2 regions of the Nesterenkonia flava genome follow, and region 2 is predicted to be linked to the other one. Evidence: riboswitches for the same ligand, from Rfam matches in the RefSeq annotation. Region 2 holds a riboswitch; the other holds the start of a gene.
What was found. A riboswitch is a leader RNA that binds a small molecule or an ion and turns the genes downstream of it on or off. The one in region 2 is predicted to bind thiamine pyrophosphate.
Positions count from the first base shown of each region.

Region 1: another riboswitch for thiamine pyrophosphate. It lies ahead of thiD (bifunctional hydroxymethylpyrimidine kinase/phosphomethylpyrimidine kinase); the one in region 2 lies ahead of RH857_RS11280 (ECF transporter S component).

Region 1 is NZ_JAVKGT010000037.1:10,316-17,711, reverse strand. Features, by position in the region: gene RH857_RS11775 (glycerol-3-phosphate dehydrogenase/oxidase) at 1-1,501, opposite strand, end outside; gene RH857_RS11770 (GTP pyrophosphokinase) at 1,828-2,697, shown strand; gene thiD (bifunctional hydroxymethylpyrimidine kinase/phosphomethylpyrimidine kinase) at 3,103-3,972, opposite strand; TPP riboswitch at 3,975-4,071, opposite strand; gene RH857_RS11760 (gamma-glutamyltransferase family protein) at 4,103-5,773, opposite strand; gene RH857_RS11755 (DUF418 domain-containing protein) at 5,792-6,961, opposite strand; gene chrA (chromate efflux transporter) at 7,061-7,396, opposite strand, start outside.
Region 2 is NZ_JAVKGT010000033.1:19,836-27,231, reverse strand. Features, by position in the region: gene RH857_RS11295 (UvrD-helicase domain-containing protein) at 1-235, opposite strand, end outside; gene RH857_RS11290 (DNA-3-methyladenine glycosylase) at 362-1,048, opposite strand; gene RH857_RS11285 (ATP-binding cassette domain-containing protein) at 1,087-3,498, opposite strand; gene RH857_RS11280 (ECF transporter S component) at 3,498-4,193, opposite strand; TPP riboswitch at 4,186-4,314, opposite strand; gene RH857_RS11275 (lytic transglycosylase domain-containing protein) at 4,432-5,256, opposite strand; gene argH (argininosuccinate lyase) at 5,257-6,732, opposite strand; gene RH857_RS11265 (argininosuccinate synthase) at 6,729-7,396, opposite strand, start outside.

The DNA.
Region 1 (7,396 bases), on a different contig from region 2:
GCGCACGCCCCAGCGAGTCGTCGTCGGCGATGAGGTCCAGGACTTCACCCGTGAGGCTGCCGTAGCGGTGGAGCAGGCGCTCGACCCTGCCGCGATCCCAGCCGTGGGCTGCGGCGATCTCCTCAGCGCGGGCGGTCCACTCGCCATAGCCCACCGCACCCAAGAGGGGCATGACCTCGGTGAGGCTGGCTCGGTCCTTGAAGCTGCCGTTCACCGCGAAGTCCACCACGTCCTGGGCCATCACTCGGTAGGTAGTGAGCTTTCCACCGGCCACCCCGGTCAGCCCGGGCGCCAGCTCCATGACCGTGTGTTCGCGGGAAACCTTGGTCGGGGCCTCCGTATCTCCCCGCACCGGCTGCAGCAGAGGCCGAAGGCCCGCCCAGGTACCAATGATGTCCTCACGGGTGAGGGTGGATCCGAGCACCGCGTTGGCGTGCTCGAGGACGTAGTCGATGTCTGCGGCGGTGGCGGCTGGGGACTCCACCGCCTCCCGCCAGGCCGTGTCGGTGGTGCCGATGGCCCACACCTCCTCTAGCGGGATGATGAAGAGCACCGACTTCTCGGTCTGGGTGATGATCCCCACGCGCTCCTGGGCGGCAATGGCGTGCTTGGGGACGGTCACGTGAATCCCCTTGGACGCCAGCACGGTCAGTCCCTGTCGGCCCGAGTCCTGGGCGTCCTGAAGCTGCTCCGGTGCCGAGCCCCGGATCAACTCCTGGGCGGCGCCAGTCCAGACCCCGGCGGCGAGGATGGTCTCGCGGGCGTGGGCCTGGATCTGGCGGCCCGTGAGATGATCCCGCAGCACAGCCCCGGTGATCCGCTCCGGCTCCTGAGGGTCCTGGCGCAGGTACCCGATGACCTCGGTCCTGGGTGCGACCGCGGCGCCGAGGCTGTGGGCCGAACGCGCCAGCGTGAGCACGAGGCGGGCGTCGTCGACCTGAGCGTCGTAGTACTCCAGTCCACCGTGGAACTTCTCCTGATCCAGGCCCGGAAACCTCTCAGCGAGGCCTTTGCTGCCCAGATGCCGGTGGAAGGGCACGGCCCGACTGCGCAGGCTCCGCAGCGCCGAAGCGCCCCGGCGGCTGCTGCGCAGGGCAGAGGACCCCGAGGCCAGGAGGTCATAGAGCGACACCCCGGAACCGATGAAGGCCCGCTCCACCAGTTGGCGCTCGAACGGGAAGATGAAAGGCAGCGGCCGCACCAGGTGCGGGGCCAGACGGGTCAGCAGCAGGTCACGTTCCCGCAGGGCCTCGGCCACGAGCTTGAAGTCCAACATCTGTAGGTAGCGCAGGCCGCCGTGGATCAGCTTGGAGGAACGCGAGCTGGTGCCCTCAGCGATGTCTCGAGCCTCTACCAGCGCGGTGTCCAGCCCACGACCGGCGGCGTCAAAAGCGGCGGCTGAACCGACCACGCCCGCACCGATGACCAGTACGTCGAGGGGATTCTCGGGAGTGCTGGCGGCCACTCGGGCCAGGGCCGCCTCGCGGCTGCGATGGTCCATGGGCTGAGGCTTCACGTGAGGAGGTCCCCCTTGGCGGTTGCGTCCGTGGCGGCGTCGTCGTCCGTCTGTTGAAGCCTATCGGGAGACGCCGGTGATCTCGACCGCCCGAACAATCCTGCAACTGCGCCCGTTGTGCCCGCGGCGCCGAAGGTCCTCTAAGACCGGGAGCAGGCGACGCCGCACATCGGCAAGACCATCTGCCGCATAGTGTGGCTTCAGTCACATTGTGCACCTTCAAGGGTCTTCACAGAATGGGTGCCTAAGGTCGAGAATCGAGGACAGAGCGATGTCCGAAATGCTCGTCCAATCCCATTCAGGAGGCTTCTATGTCTGAACTCGCTGCTGCGCCCTCCACTTCGGTGGAGCGCACCGAGGGAGATCCGTACAGACAGCTTCTGGAGCAGCTTCACACCCGCGCCGACGAGAACGGGTCCACCGGCTCCGCGAACCGGATGATCGACATCCGCCGCCAGCTCACCGAGTTCCAGCTTCACTACAAGTTCGGCATGGACGAGGTGCTGACCAAGATCAACGTGCTGCGGGAGGAGTTCGAGCACACGCGGGACTACTCCCCCATCGAGCACGTTAATTACCGCCTGAAATCCATGGAGCGAATCCTCGATAAGGTTCAGCGCTACGGCTGCGAACCGACTCTTGAGGGCATCCGGCACGCCATTCGCGACATCGCCGGCATCCGCATCACCTGCAGCTTCGTCTCCGACGCCTACTGGGTGGCCGAGATGCTGTGCTCCCAGCCGGACATCCGGGTGGTGGAGATCAAGGACTACATCCGCTCCCCTAAGCCCAACGGCTATCAGAGCCTGCACGTGATCCTGCAGGTGCCAGTATTTCTCTCCAACCGCACCGAGTTCGTGTACGTGGAGGTGCAGATCCGCACGGTGGCCATGGACTTCTGGGCCTCGCTGGAGCACAAGATCTACTACACCTATGAGGGCGAAGTCCCCTCAGACATTCTTGACGAGCTGCGCGACGCCGCCGATCAGGCCGCCGCTCTGGACAAGCAGATGGCCGAGATCCGCGACAAAGTTACCGCCCTGCGCAAACAGGCTCCAAGCGCCGGGGAAGGTGCCACCGGCCCCACCCCGGCCGACCGGCCGGATCCTGCGCAGTGGTTCAAAGACGACGACGTCCCCGCCTGGAACTGGGAGGACCTGGTCCGGCAGCCGGAGTCGTAACTGGTTCCTGAACCACTGGTTCCGAGGCCGATACACCCCGCCACGCTGCGTGCATCTCAACCCGTGCTGCTGTTTTCGTGGGAATCTCCGGTTATTCCGACGAAAACAACACCACTCGTTTCTGTGCCACCACCAACCTGTGGACGGCACTCCCGCCGGCTGCACAACTCTCTAACCTCGCGGCTCCCTGGCCACTCGTACCGAACTCTCCCTCGATGCCCGGACCTGTTTCACGCACACCCCTAGAGAGGGTAGTGATGAAACAACAGCGGGCCTTGGCTGATCTCGGCGGCTAAAAACACGCAGAACGTTCCATCCCCGATGCTGGCCATCCCGCCTGAAGCTGGTCCCGCACAGCTGGTGCCGCGGCCGGGAGACTCTCCTCTCATCCTGCCCGAGCTGCCCCTAGTCCCGCCAGAGCTGGGCGAAGTGGTGGATGGGACCGTGTCCCTGCCCGACGTCGAGGCTCTGGGCGCCCTGGAGTGAGGCGTTCATCCACGCCTTGACCTCTTCCAGAGCCTCCCCCCAGGACAATCCCCGCGCCGCCAGGGTCGCGAACGCCGCGGAGACGGAGCATCCGGTGCCGTGGGTGTTGGTGGTCTCAATGCGCGGCGAGGACACGCTGACCGGGGCCGGCCGCTGCGCCTGGGCATCCTGGGGAAAGACGAGGGTGTCCACCACGTCGCCCCCGGTGAGGTGACCTCCCTTGGCCAGCACGATGGTGCTGTGGGCATCGGCCACGACCTGAGCCTGCCCCAGCAGGTGCTCGTTGTCCACGGCAGGCTGTGCCTCAGCCAGTAGCGCCAGTTCCGGGACGTTGGGGGTGATGAGGTCTGCCCGGTGCAGGAACTCCTTCAGCGCCTGCTCTGCCTCGGCCTGCAGGAGCCGGTCACCGCTGGTGGCGACCATTACCGGGTCCACCACCAGAACGGGTCGGCGCTCGGCGGTGCGGCACAGCTCATCCCACCATGAGGCGACGGTCTCGATGATCTCAGCCGTGCCCAGCATCCCAATCTTGACCGCGTCGATGGCCACGTCGTCGGAGACGGCGTCCAGCTGAGCGCGGAGAAATTCCACCGGGGGAAGGTGAATCTCACGCACCCCCTGGGTGTTCTGGGCGACCAGCGCCGTCACCACGCACATTCCGTAGCCGCGGTGGGCCGCGAAGCTCTTCAGGTCCGCCTGGATCCCGGCCCCGCCAGTGGGGTCCGTGCCGGCAATGGAGAGCACATTGGGGACGGTCCGGCGGTTCATCTGGGGTGCGGACTCGGTCATAGGCAACGTCATGCAAGCAATCCCTTCGCTGGTGCTAACCACAGCAGGTTCAACGGGTGTGATCTCAGCTCACCGGTGTGAGCACCCCGTGCTGGTGCATCAGCCTATCGCAGCCCGCGGCGGTGCTGCCTCATGGAATGACCGCGTGGGCCCCCTCGCGCCGGGGATCATCGGTGCTGTGCAGCTGGCCGGTCTCGTAGTCGATGAGCACCGGCTGCACGGAGCCGAAGCTTGCCTGCTCCACCGGCCAGATCTCCGTCTGCCAGCCCATGTCCTCCAGCTCACTGATCACCTCTTCGCTCACGGTGTCCTCGAGGTAGAGCGTCTCGCCGTCGGAGGCTGCGCGGAACCGCGGGGCCTCAATGGCCTCCTCGAGCGTGGCGCCCTGCAGGCCCCACTGGACCAGGACAGTCGAGAGAATGTTGAGGATCTGGTGCCCTCCAGGGCTGCCGATGGCCAGAAGGGGTTGCCCCTCGCCGTCGAGCACCATGGTCGGCGTGGACCAGGTGACGGTCCGGCGTCCCGGCTCAGGCTGATTAGCAGGAGTGTCGATGGCCTCGAACCGGGAGAGGTGGTTGTTCAGGAAGTACCCGTCGACCATCTCGCCCGAGCCCCAGAAGAACATGATGGTGTTGGTCATCGACACCGTAAGGCCGTCGGAATCCACCACCGAGATATGCGTGGTGTTGGGAGCGTCCTCCGCCGCCGCGCTGGGGGCGCCGAGTGCTTGGGCGCTCAGCTCGATCTGGGCATTGGCCTCGCGATCGGTGAGCCGGTCCACCGGCACATCCACGAAAGCCGGGTCTCCCAGGTCGTTGTAGACGGTGCTCTCAGCCTCCAGCCATGCGCGCGAGAGCGTGTCGATGTACTCAGCCGAATCCGGCTCCATCTGAGCGACTCCCTGAGCCTCGGCGATCTGCAGCATCTGAATAAGCGCCGGGCCGGGCAGCCCGGGAGCTGCGGAGACCACCTCGAACTCGCCGAACTCCCCCGCCACAGGACTGGTCCGCACCACCTCGTAATCCGCCAGGGACTCCGCATCAATGCCCTCGGCGGCGGAGGCCAGGGACTCGGCCAGGCCCCCGGTGTAGAAGTCCTGCCAGCCATTCTGCGAAAGGGTCTGCAGGGTCTGAGCCAGGTCCTCCTGCACCAGCGTCTCCCCCGCCTGCAGGATCTCACCGCCAGGCGCGTAGTGCTCCAGATCGCTGATCGCCGCCGCAGCATCGGGCTGACTCATGCGGACCCCGAGGAACTCACTGACCTCGAAGCCGTCGTCGGCCAGCTCTTGGGCCGGGGCGAGCAGCTCGGACCATTCCATGGTGCCGTAGTCCTCGTGGAGCTGACCCATGCCGGCAACGAATCCCGGGACCCCGGCGCCGGAGTCGGGGATCTCGCCGTCGTTGTTCACCACTTCACGGTAGTCGTAGAAGATGGGCTCGCCCTCGGGACCGGCGATGATGACCGAGCCCCCGCCTCCGATGCCTGAGGCATAGGGCTCCACCACGGAGATCGCGAAGGCAGTGGCAATCGCGGCATCCACGGCGTTGCCGCCCTCGGCGAGGATCTGCTCTCCCGCGGCGACTGCCAGGGGGTGCCCCGCGCTGACGCCCTGCTGCTCCAGCAGGTCTTCTACAGGGGTGGCTGCGTTCTCCGGGGGCTCGGGGCTGGCGCTGGCCGACTCCGGGGCCGACGCGGTGACCTCGGGACCGCTGGGTTCTTCCTCGACGATGCCGCAGGAGGTCACAGCGATGAGCGCCGCGGCAGTGGTGCCGGCGGTGAGGACGTGGAGCGGTGTTCTCATAGTGGGGATCAGCCTTCTCTATGGGTTCACAACAGGGTCAGGATCTTCATCAGGGGCGGATTCCAGCTTGCGGCGGCGCGGGTAGGGTTTGGCGTGTTCGCGGCGGCGATGCCTCTCCGGCATGCGGTAGGGCACCTGCAGCATCCGCGGCGGCCGGCGCAGCACCATCTCCAGTGGACCGTAGCGCAGGTTGGCCACCCAGACGACGGCGAAGGCGATGAGTCCCAGCATGATCAGGCAGCTGACCAGCACGCCCATCTCCGGGGTCGCAGGACCGGGTCGCACGATCAGAGCGATGATGAGCAGATGGGCGGTGTAGGCCGTCAGCGGCATCTGCCCCACGGCCACGAGCAGGCGGATGCGTTGGTTCAGCTTGGGAACCACCAGCAGCAACATGCCCAGCACCGCCACGGCCGTGCCGCAGGAGGAGATCAGCCACAGAGGCATCTGCGAATGCCCGACGGCGGAGATGAGCCGGTCCCAGCCCACGGTGCTCATATCCGGATGCCCCAGGAACGCAATCAGAATCCGGGACAGGCCGAAGGCGCCGAATCCCGCAATCAGACCGCCGATCATCAGGCGCCGCTGCACACGGATGCTTCCCAGAGGCTGGCGCCCGAGCCACACCCCCAGGAAGAAGGGAGCAATCCACACCAGCAGCGGATAGGGACCCGAGACGACGATCGCGGCCACGATCTCAAAGGGGCTGTCTCCCAGCTCTGCGGGGTCGATGTGGAATTTGGTCTGCTGCCTGGCCAGGATCCAGATGATCGGCCCGAGGAAGGTGGAGGCCATCGCGGACCAGAACAGCCACCGTGTGGGCATCTTCACCACGAAGGCTGCGAGAAAGAACAGCGCCGCGTAGACCGGCAGAATGACGTTGACATCGTGGTCCAGGGCTTGGAGCCCCAGACCCAGTGCCAGCAGCAGCAGGCCCCTCCACAGCAGGGTGGAACGGCGTGTGATGCCCTTGGTCAGCGACCGCCGGGCCAGAAAGGTCACACCGATGCCGGCGAGAATGACGAACAGGATGGAGGCCCGGCCGTTGAGCGCTCGAATGATCCACGATGCCCACCCCTCGGTCGTGTAGGGGCCGACGTTGACAATGATCATCCCGAAGACAGCGACCGCGCGTGCCACGTCCAGAGCGTAGAGGCGGGTCAGTCCCCGAGCTTGGGTGCTCACCATTGTTTGGGCCTGCCACCTCCGGTGCCGACAGCGGTCCTGGACCTGGTTACCGTACCGGCTTCACCTACAGATTCCCTGGAAGGGTCCGCGAGACCGGGGTCAGAGGATCACTGCCCCCACCAGACCGGCCGCAATGACGACGGCCCAGGCGGGAACCTTCCAGCTGTTCAGCGCCACGAAGGCGACGACTCCCAGAATCAGTGCCCGCAGATTCTGCTCATCGGTGCCGACCTCAAGGATGCCCGCGGTGAACACCGGAGTCCACAGCGCCGCAGCGAGCACCCCGACCACGCCGGCGTTGAAGCCCATCAGGGCCCGGCGTGCCGTGCGATTAACCCGCAGCCGCTCCCACAGAGTCAGGCACCCCAGGATCAGCAGCGCCGCCGGCAGAAAGATGGCTAGGATCGCGATGGCGGCACCCAGGAGGCCGGTGGG
Region 2 (7,396 bases):
CGGAGACGTTCTGCATGGTGCCCACGGCTCCGGAGCTGCGGACCTGGGTCAGCTGGGCTTCCTTCTCCTCCCGCAGCTCGTCCAGCCGGTGGTACAGGGCTCGCACATACTCGCGCTCCTCTTCGATCCCGGCCCCCAGGGACGGCACCGGAATGTCCTTCGCAGCGGACTCCTTCGAGGCCTCGGCGGTCTTCGCCGTCTCAGCGGCGGGGGTGGAGGTGTCGGTGTCACTCATCAACCAGTGCAGCTCTCAGTCGTGGGGCGGCGCGGTGGGCGCCACGGATGACCATCAATCTTACTCCGCAGAAGGTAAACGGAAAGTGTCCTGTCCATTTTGGGTCGGTGACGCTCCCTGCACCCCTCAGTTCTGGCCAGGCGGGACACCCCTGCCGGGCCGATAGGCCGAGACGCTGCGGTCCCCGGTGATCCAGAACCGCCACGGGAATTGTGCGCTGCCGCCCACCCCGGAGACCCCCACACGAGGGCCCGCACTGATGTCCTCGCGTCCGAGCTGTGTGGGCGCAGGCGCCAACGAGAAGGTGACCAGTGGGTGCGGATCGGAATCCGCCGCCGGCCCGTCCGCGCGGGCCGGGGCATCGTTGAGTTCCAGTGGGCTGCCGTCCATGGGCAGGATGATGCCGAGCCCCTGGCCGAGCCGTCCGGGCCCAGAGAGCAGCTTGGCGGCGGTGTCCTTTCCACCGCGCCTTTCCAGCGCCAAGTCCCGCCCGCGAACCACCTCTCCGGCCCGCAGCAGCACTCCCCCGGCGCCCTCGGCATTGGCTACCAGGTTCAGGCAGTAGTGAATCCCGTAAGACTGGTACACATAAGTACGCCGAGGCGGGCCGAACAGTGAGGCGTTGCGAGCGGTGCGTCCGTTGAAGCTGTGCGCTCCAGGATCCTCTCCCTGGTCGCCGTAAGCCTCCACTTCGGTCAGTCGCACCGTCACACCGCCGCGGGGGGTCATCACCGTGAGCTCACACCCGAGCAGCGCTGGCGCTATCTCGACTGCGTGCTGGTCAAAGAGCGCCGAGAGTCCCTGAACGTTCATAGCGCCCCATCATGGCAGATCGGTGTGCCGGCTAGGCCTCACGTCCAGACGAAGTTCCAAGTGCCCAGGGCCATGGCGGCCGCCACTGCCGACCCGGCGATCAGCGCAGCCACCAGGAGAACCGGCACGTCGCTGAGGCGCATGCGGGCCGGGCGCGCCCAGGTACGCGGCCCGGCCCCAAACCCGCGCGATTCCATGGTCACCGCCAAGCGAGTAGCCAGACGAACAGCTTGGACCAGCAGCCCGAACGTCTGCGAAGCCGTGGTCCGCAGCGATGCCAGGACGCCCGATCCCGCACCCAGACCCCGTGCACGCCGGGCATGACCCAAGGTCATCCAGTGCTGTGCCAGCAAGCCCATGAGGCGCATCGCCGCCAGAGCTCCCAGCACAAACCGTGCGGGCAGTCTCAGCTGCTGGGCGAGCGCATCCGCCAGGTCCGTGGGATCAGTGGTGGAGAAGACGATGATCGAGGGCAGCACGATAGCGAAAGCTCGGGTCCCCAGTGCAATGCCGAGCTCAACCGACCCTTCACTGATCGTCGTGAATCCCAGATTCACCAGCACGCGGCCTGACTCCTCCGCGGCAATAGCGGTACCCCATACGGCCACGAGGGCTCCTACGGCGAAGGGCCATGTCCTCAGCAGGAACGTCCCTGCACGGATACCGGCGGCCGGCAGCAGCAGGAAGCTCGCGGCCATCACCACCACGGAGCTGACCCAGTCGATCGTCATGACCAGTGCACAGGTGATCAGCACCAGCCCGATGAGTTTGGCCAGCGCATTGCGACGTCCCAGCCAGGAAGTGTCCTTCACGCCGCCGAAGCCCGGAGGCCCGGCGGGCTCATGCCTCGGTCGCTCCTGTGGGCCACTCGTGGGCGAATCACCGGCACCGAGCTCCAGCCGTTCCGCGTCCAGGGCGCGCAGAAAAGCCTCATCGTGGGTCACCGCGCAGACCGCGCCTCCGTCGGCCAGGTGTTCGCGGAGCAGGAGAACCAGATCTGCGAAGGTCCGGGCATCCTGGCCGAAGGTAGGTTCATCCAGAAGCAGCAGCGGCGGCCCTGCGGCGAGCGCGGTGCCCACTGACAGACGCCGCTTTTCCCCGCCCGAGAGGGTGAAGGGGTTGGCCTCCGCCAAACCCTTCAGATTGAGCCGGTCCAGGAGCACAGCGACACGCTCCTGCACCTGCTCCTCGGAGTAGAGCGGCTCTCGGGAACCCGGCTCTACGGCCTGCCGGGCGCTCAGTGCCAGCTCCTCGGCCACGCTGGTGGTGACGAACTGGTGCTCGGGCTCCTGGAACACCATGCCAATGCGCGCCGTCAGCTCACCGGCGTCCCAGGTGAACGGATCCGCGGTCTCTTCCACTCTGGACACTGGGGAACCGGATGCGGCCACAACTTCCAGGGTCCCGCCGTGGCGAGGCAGCAGCCCGGCCAGCGTCAGCAGGAGCGTGGATTTCCCTGCTCCGTTGGCGCCGGTGATGCCTAGTGTGGTGCCGGCGCGCACGGTGATCTCTTCTTCGATGCGCAGAGCCCGGGGGCTGGTCCTGCGTCGCCACGAGGTCTTGGGCGAGTGCCGGGAAACGGCCAGTCCGTGACCCCGCAGCAGCACAGGGCCGGACCCGGCAGCACCTCGGCTACTCCGGCTGGCTCGCAAGGCAGGCGTGGAGAGTGGGTCGATTCCAGGGACCCATAGTCCCATTTCGACCAACTCGGCGCGCAGGGCGTCGTCCTCATAGATCGACGACGCCGGCACGCGTCTGGCGCCTCCACCCGGCTGCAGCACGACCAGAGTGTCCACGTGCGGAGCCCATACGTGGAGCCGGTGCTCGACCACGATCATGGTGGCCTCGGTGCGGCGGGCCGCCGCGACCACGGCGTCACGGATCTGCACCACCCCCTCGGGGTCGAGATTGGCGGTGGGCTCATCCAGCAGCAGCAGACCCGGCTCCATCGCGAGGATGCCGGCCAGGGCCAGCCTCTGCTTCTGTCCCCCGGAGAGCGCCGAGGTGGGGTGTTCCAGGTCAAACTCCTGGAGCCCGACGGCCTTCAGGCAGTTCCGCACTCTGGGCCAGATCAGCGCGGGATCCACCGCGAGGTTCTCGGGGGCGAACGCGACGTCATCGCCCATCCGGGCGAGCACCACCTGGGACTCCGGGTCCTGTTGCATCAGCCCGGCGGCACCTCGGGCTTGGTCGGCGGGCCGCCCATTGATTAGCAGCTGGCCGCGGGAGGTCGCATCCTCCCCGTGAAGGACTCCGGCGAGTCCGTGCAGGAAAGTGGATTTGCCGGCTCCCGAGGGACCTGCCAGCAGCACCTTCTCCCCCGGCGCGATATGCAGGTCAATATTCTGCACCGCCGGGGTCGAACGGTCGGCGTGCTGCCAGCTCCACTCCGAGGCCACAACGTCTGCGCCGGGCGCTCGCACCCCGGCAGAGGCACTCGTGGCCGTCATCAGCGCGGTGCGGAGGCGGGATGCTCGGTGTGCCCCTCACGCCGGCGGATCAGAGCCGGTTCACGGTGGGCCCTGCGCGAGGCCAATGGGGACAGCACGGCTGCGGCGGCCAGCCCTCGGGTGAGGAACCATGGCATCAGGCCCGCGATGATGGCGCCCGAGAGCGCGAAACATCCGATGTGGACGGCGGTCTCCAGCGGAGCGTAGGCGTACATAGGCACAATCCAGTGGTACGTGACTCCCCCGGCCAGTCCTGCTCCCGCCCCGGCAAGCATGGCCACGTCAACGGTGAACCGCCGGTAGAGGAAGGCCAGCACGATCAGTTCGGCCCCCAGACCCTGCATGAATCCTGAGGAGAGGACGGTCAGGCCCCACTGGGAGCCCAACAGGGCTGAGACGGAGGCGGCCACCATTTCGCAGTAGATCGCGGCACCAGGTTTGCGGATGATGAGCGCCCCGAGCACGGCGGGGAAGAGCCACATCCCGTGCACCAGAGTTTCCACGGGCGGATAGAAGGCGAAGAGCGAGCCCACCGCGTGGTAACTGAGGTTCCAGGCCCAGAAGATGACGCCGGAGGCCACCGCGAGGGTGGAGGCCACCACGATGTCTGAGACGCTCCACCGGAATGTGCGGGCGCGCTGAGGCTGGGGTCGGACTGAGGAGGGTGCGTCAGGGCGCACAGAATGGTGAGTCATATGCTCGACTTCCTTCGCAGGTTCTAGCCTGGGCAGGTTCAAGGGTCTGGGCCATCAGCCCACTCTCAGCGACTGTCGTACGGCGAGGCGCCGTCACGGGGTCGCTCCCCTGTCGGATGTATTCAGTTCACGCCACCGATCGGTGACTCACAGCACATTAGCACGACGACGCCGTGCTGGTTCTCGGCGGCGGCAGTCAGGCGAGCTCCGCAGGTCCGTAGCCGGCCTGCGGCCGTCCTCAGGGAGCGCCGAAGCCCTCAGCAGTGGCAGGTTCGTCCGTTTCCTGCTCGAAGGCCGAGGCGTAGAGATGCGCAGCACCAGCGACCTGGGCCAGATACTCCGTGGACTGGTTATAGGCCAGGACAGCGTCCGTGAAGCCCTCCGGGGTGGTGAGCTCGCCGCCGCGCTGACAGAGATAGGAGGCGGCCGTCAGCGCGGCGTCATCATACTGGTGGGGATCGGCCTGGCCGCTGCGGCTGCCGTCGAGAGCGTAAGTGCGCCAGGTGGTGGGAATGAACTGCATGGGTCCCACGGCACGGTCAAACTCGTCGTCGCCGTCAAGCTCGCCGCCGTCCGTATCCGGAATCTCCATGAGTCCCGGACTGCCGTCGAGCGCGACGCCGACGATGGGCGGATCCACCCGCCCGTCGTCGTCAACTTCTGCACCGCCATAGGTGCCGTGGTGAGACTCGACCTGACCAATCCCGGCCAAGGTATTCCAGCCGATCCCGCAGCCAGGATGCAGCTGATGGGCCCGCAACGCAGCACCCGCATAGGCCGCAAGTGCCCGTTCCGGGATGCCCGTAGCTTCGGAGGCATCCTGGATCCAGTCAGGGTCGGGCAGCTGATCGATCGGCACGGCATCGATAGGCTCTCCCGCCGGCACCCCGGTGGGGTCGGCGAACTGCCCAGCCCGTGGTGGATGCAGCTGCTCGGGGACCTCCGGATAGCTTTCGGCAGCTGGAACCGGGGCCTCATCGTCAGAGCACCCGGTCAGCAGGGTAGAGAAGAGAAGAACGGCCGCCGCAGTCGCGACGGCCGTTCCCGGAAGACGGGATTCCACCTAGGCGACGCTGTCCGGTCCGACGTTGCTTCCGGCAGTGCCGGCGAACGCTCGCAGGGGCTCCAGCTGCCGGTCAAGCTCCTGGAGCTGCTCGGCCACGGCCGAAGGCGCGGTGCCACCCCGGGAGGACCTGGAGTTCAACGACCCGAAGGTCGTCAGCACCTCCCGCACCGCCGGGGTGAGGTGTTCGGAGATACCGGCGAACTCCTCGTCGGTGAGGTCCCAGAGCTCGACGTCACGGGCCTCGGCCACGCGCACGGCCTCGCCCGCCAGCTCATGGGCAACGCGGAAGGGCACGCCCTGACGCACCAGCCACTCAGCGATGTCCGTGGCCAGTGCGAACCCGCGTGGAGCCAGTTCGGCCATCTTCTCGGTGTGGAAGACGAGGGTGCCGATCATGCCCGAGACCGCGGGCAGCAGCAACTCCAGCGTGTCCACGGCGTCGAAGAGCGGCTCCTTGTCCTCTTGCAGGTCGCGGTTGTACGCCAGGGGCAGGCCCTTGAGCGTAGCCATGAGCCCGGTGAGGTCGCCGATGAGACGGCCGGACTTGCCGCGGGCCAGTTCGGCGACGTCGGGGTTCTTCTTCTGGGGCATGATCGAGGAGCCGGTGGAGAAGGCGTCGTCGAGAGTGACGAACCCGGCCTCCTTGGTGGCCCAGAAGATGACCTCTTCGCTGATCCTGGACAGATCCACGCCGATCATGGCGGAGACCCAGGCGAACTCGGCGTAGACGTCGCGGGCGGCGGTGCCATCGATGGAGTTCCACGCGGCCTCGGTGAAGCCCAACTCCTCGGCCACCCGCTGCGGGTCCAGGCCCAGGGATGAGCCGGCCAGCGCGCCGGAGCCGTAGGGCGAGACGGCGGCACGCTTGTCCCAGTCCGTCAGTCGCTGCAGATCCCGGGTGAAAGCCCAGGCGTGGGCCAGCAGGTGATGACTCAGCAGCACAGGCTGGGCGTGCTGAAGATGGGTGCGTCCGGGCATGGGCGCCTCAGGATGCGCCTGGGCCTGGGCCACCAGCGCATCGATCGTCTCCAGCACGCCGGCGGCGATGACGCGAGCATGGTCGCGCAGGAACATCCGCCCCATGGTGGCAATCTGGTCGTTGCGGGAACGGCCGGCGCGCAGTTTTCCGCCCAGCTCCTGGCCCGCCCGCTCCAGGAGCCCGCGCTCCAGGGCGCCGTGCACATCCTCATCGCTGTGGGCCGGGGCGAACGCGCCCGAGAGCACATCCTCCTCCAGACGATTCAGCGCAGAGAGCATTCCCTCCAGCTCCGCCTCCGTGAGCAGACCGGTACGGTGCAGAACACGGGCATGGGCCCGGGATCCGGCGATGTCATAACGCGCCAGCCGGAAGTCGAAATGGGTCGACTTGCTCAGGCGCGCCAGGGCGTCGGCGGGTCCGGAGGCAAAGCGCCCACCCCAGAGGGCACCTTCATTCGTACCGGAGCTGCGTCCCGGCAGGGGTTCCGTGCTCATGTGGTCTCCACACCGGCGCCGGAGAGATCGGGCTTGCCGTAGAGGCGCTCCTCGCGCTGAGAGGCGGTCTTGGCCGAGAGCCCGTAGATGTCAATGAATCCCCGTGCGCTGGACTGGTCGAAGGTGTCGCCGGTGTCATAGGTGGCCAGGTTGAAGTCATACAGGCTGGTCTCGGAACGACGGCCCTGCACGGTGGCGCGACCGCCGTGCAACTCCAGGCGAATCTCGCCGGAGACGTACTTCTGCGTCTCGTCGATGAAGACGTCCAGATTCTTCTTCAGCGGGGAGAACCACTGGCCGTCGTAGACCAGCTCGGTCCAGCGCTGATCCACGGTCTTCTTAAACCGGGCCTGCTCACGCTCCAGGGTGATGTTCTCCAGCTCACGGTGTGCAGCCATCAGAGCCATGGCTCCCGGAGCCTCGTAGATCTCGCGGGACTTGATGCCCACCAGACGATCCTCGACGATGTCGATCCGCCCAACGCCCTGGGCGCCCGCGCGGCGGTTCAGGTGCTCGATGACCTGCAGCGGGGTCAGCGTCTCACCGTCCAGGGCCACGGGCACGCCCTGATCAAAGGTGATGGTGACGACGTCGGGCGAAGGCGGGAACGCCGGATCCTCGGTGTAGTCGTAGACATCCTTAGTGGGACCGTTCCAGATGTCCT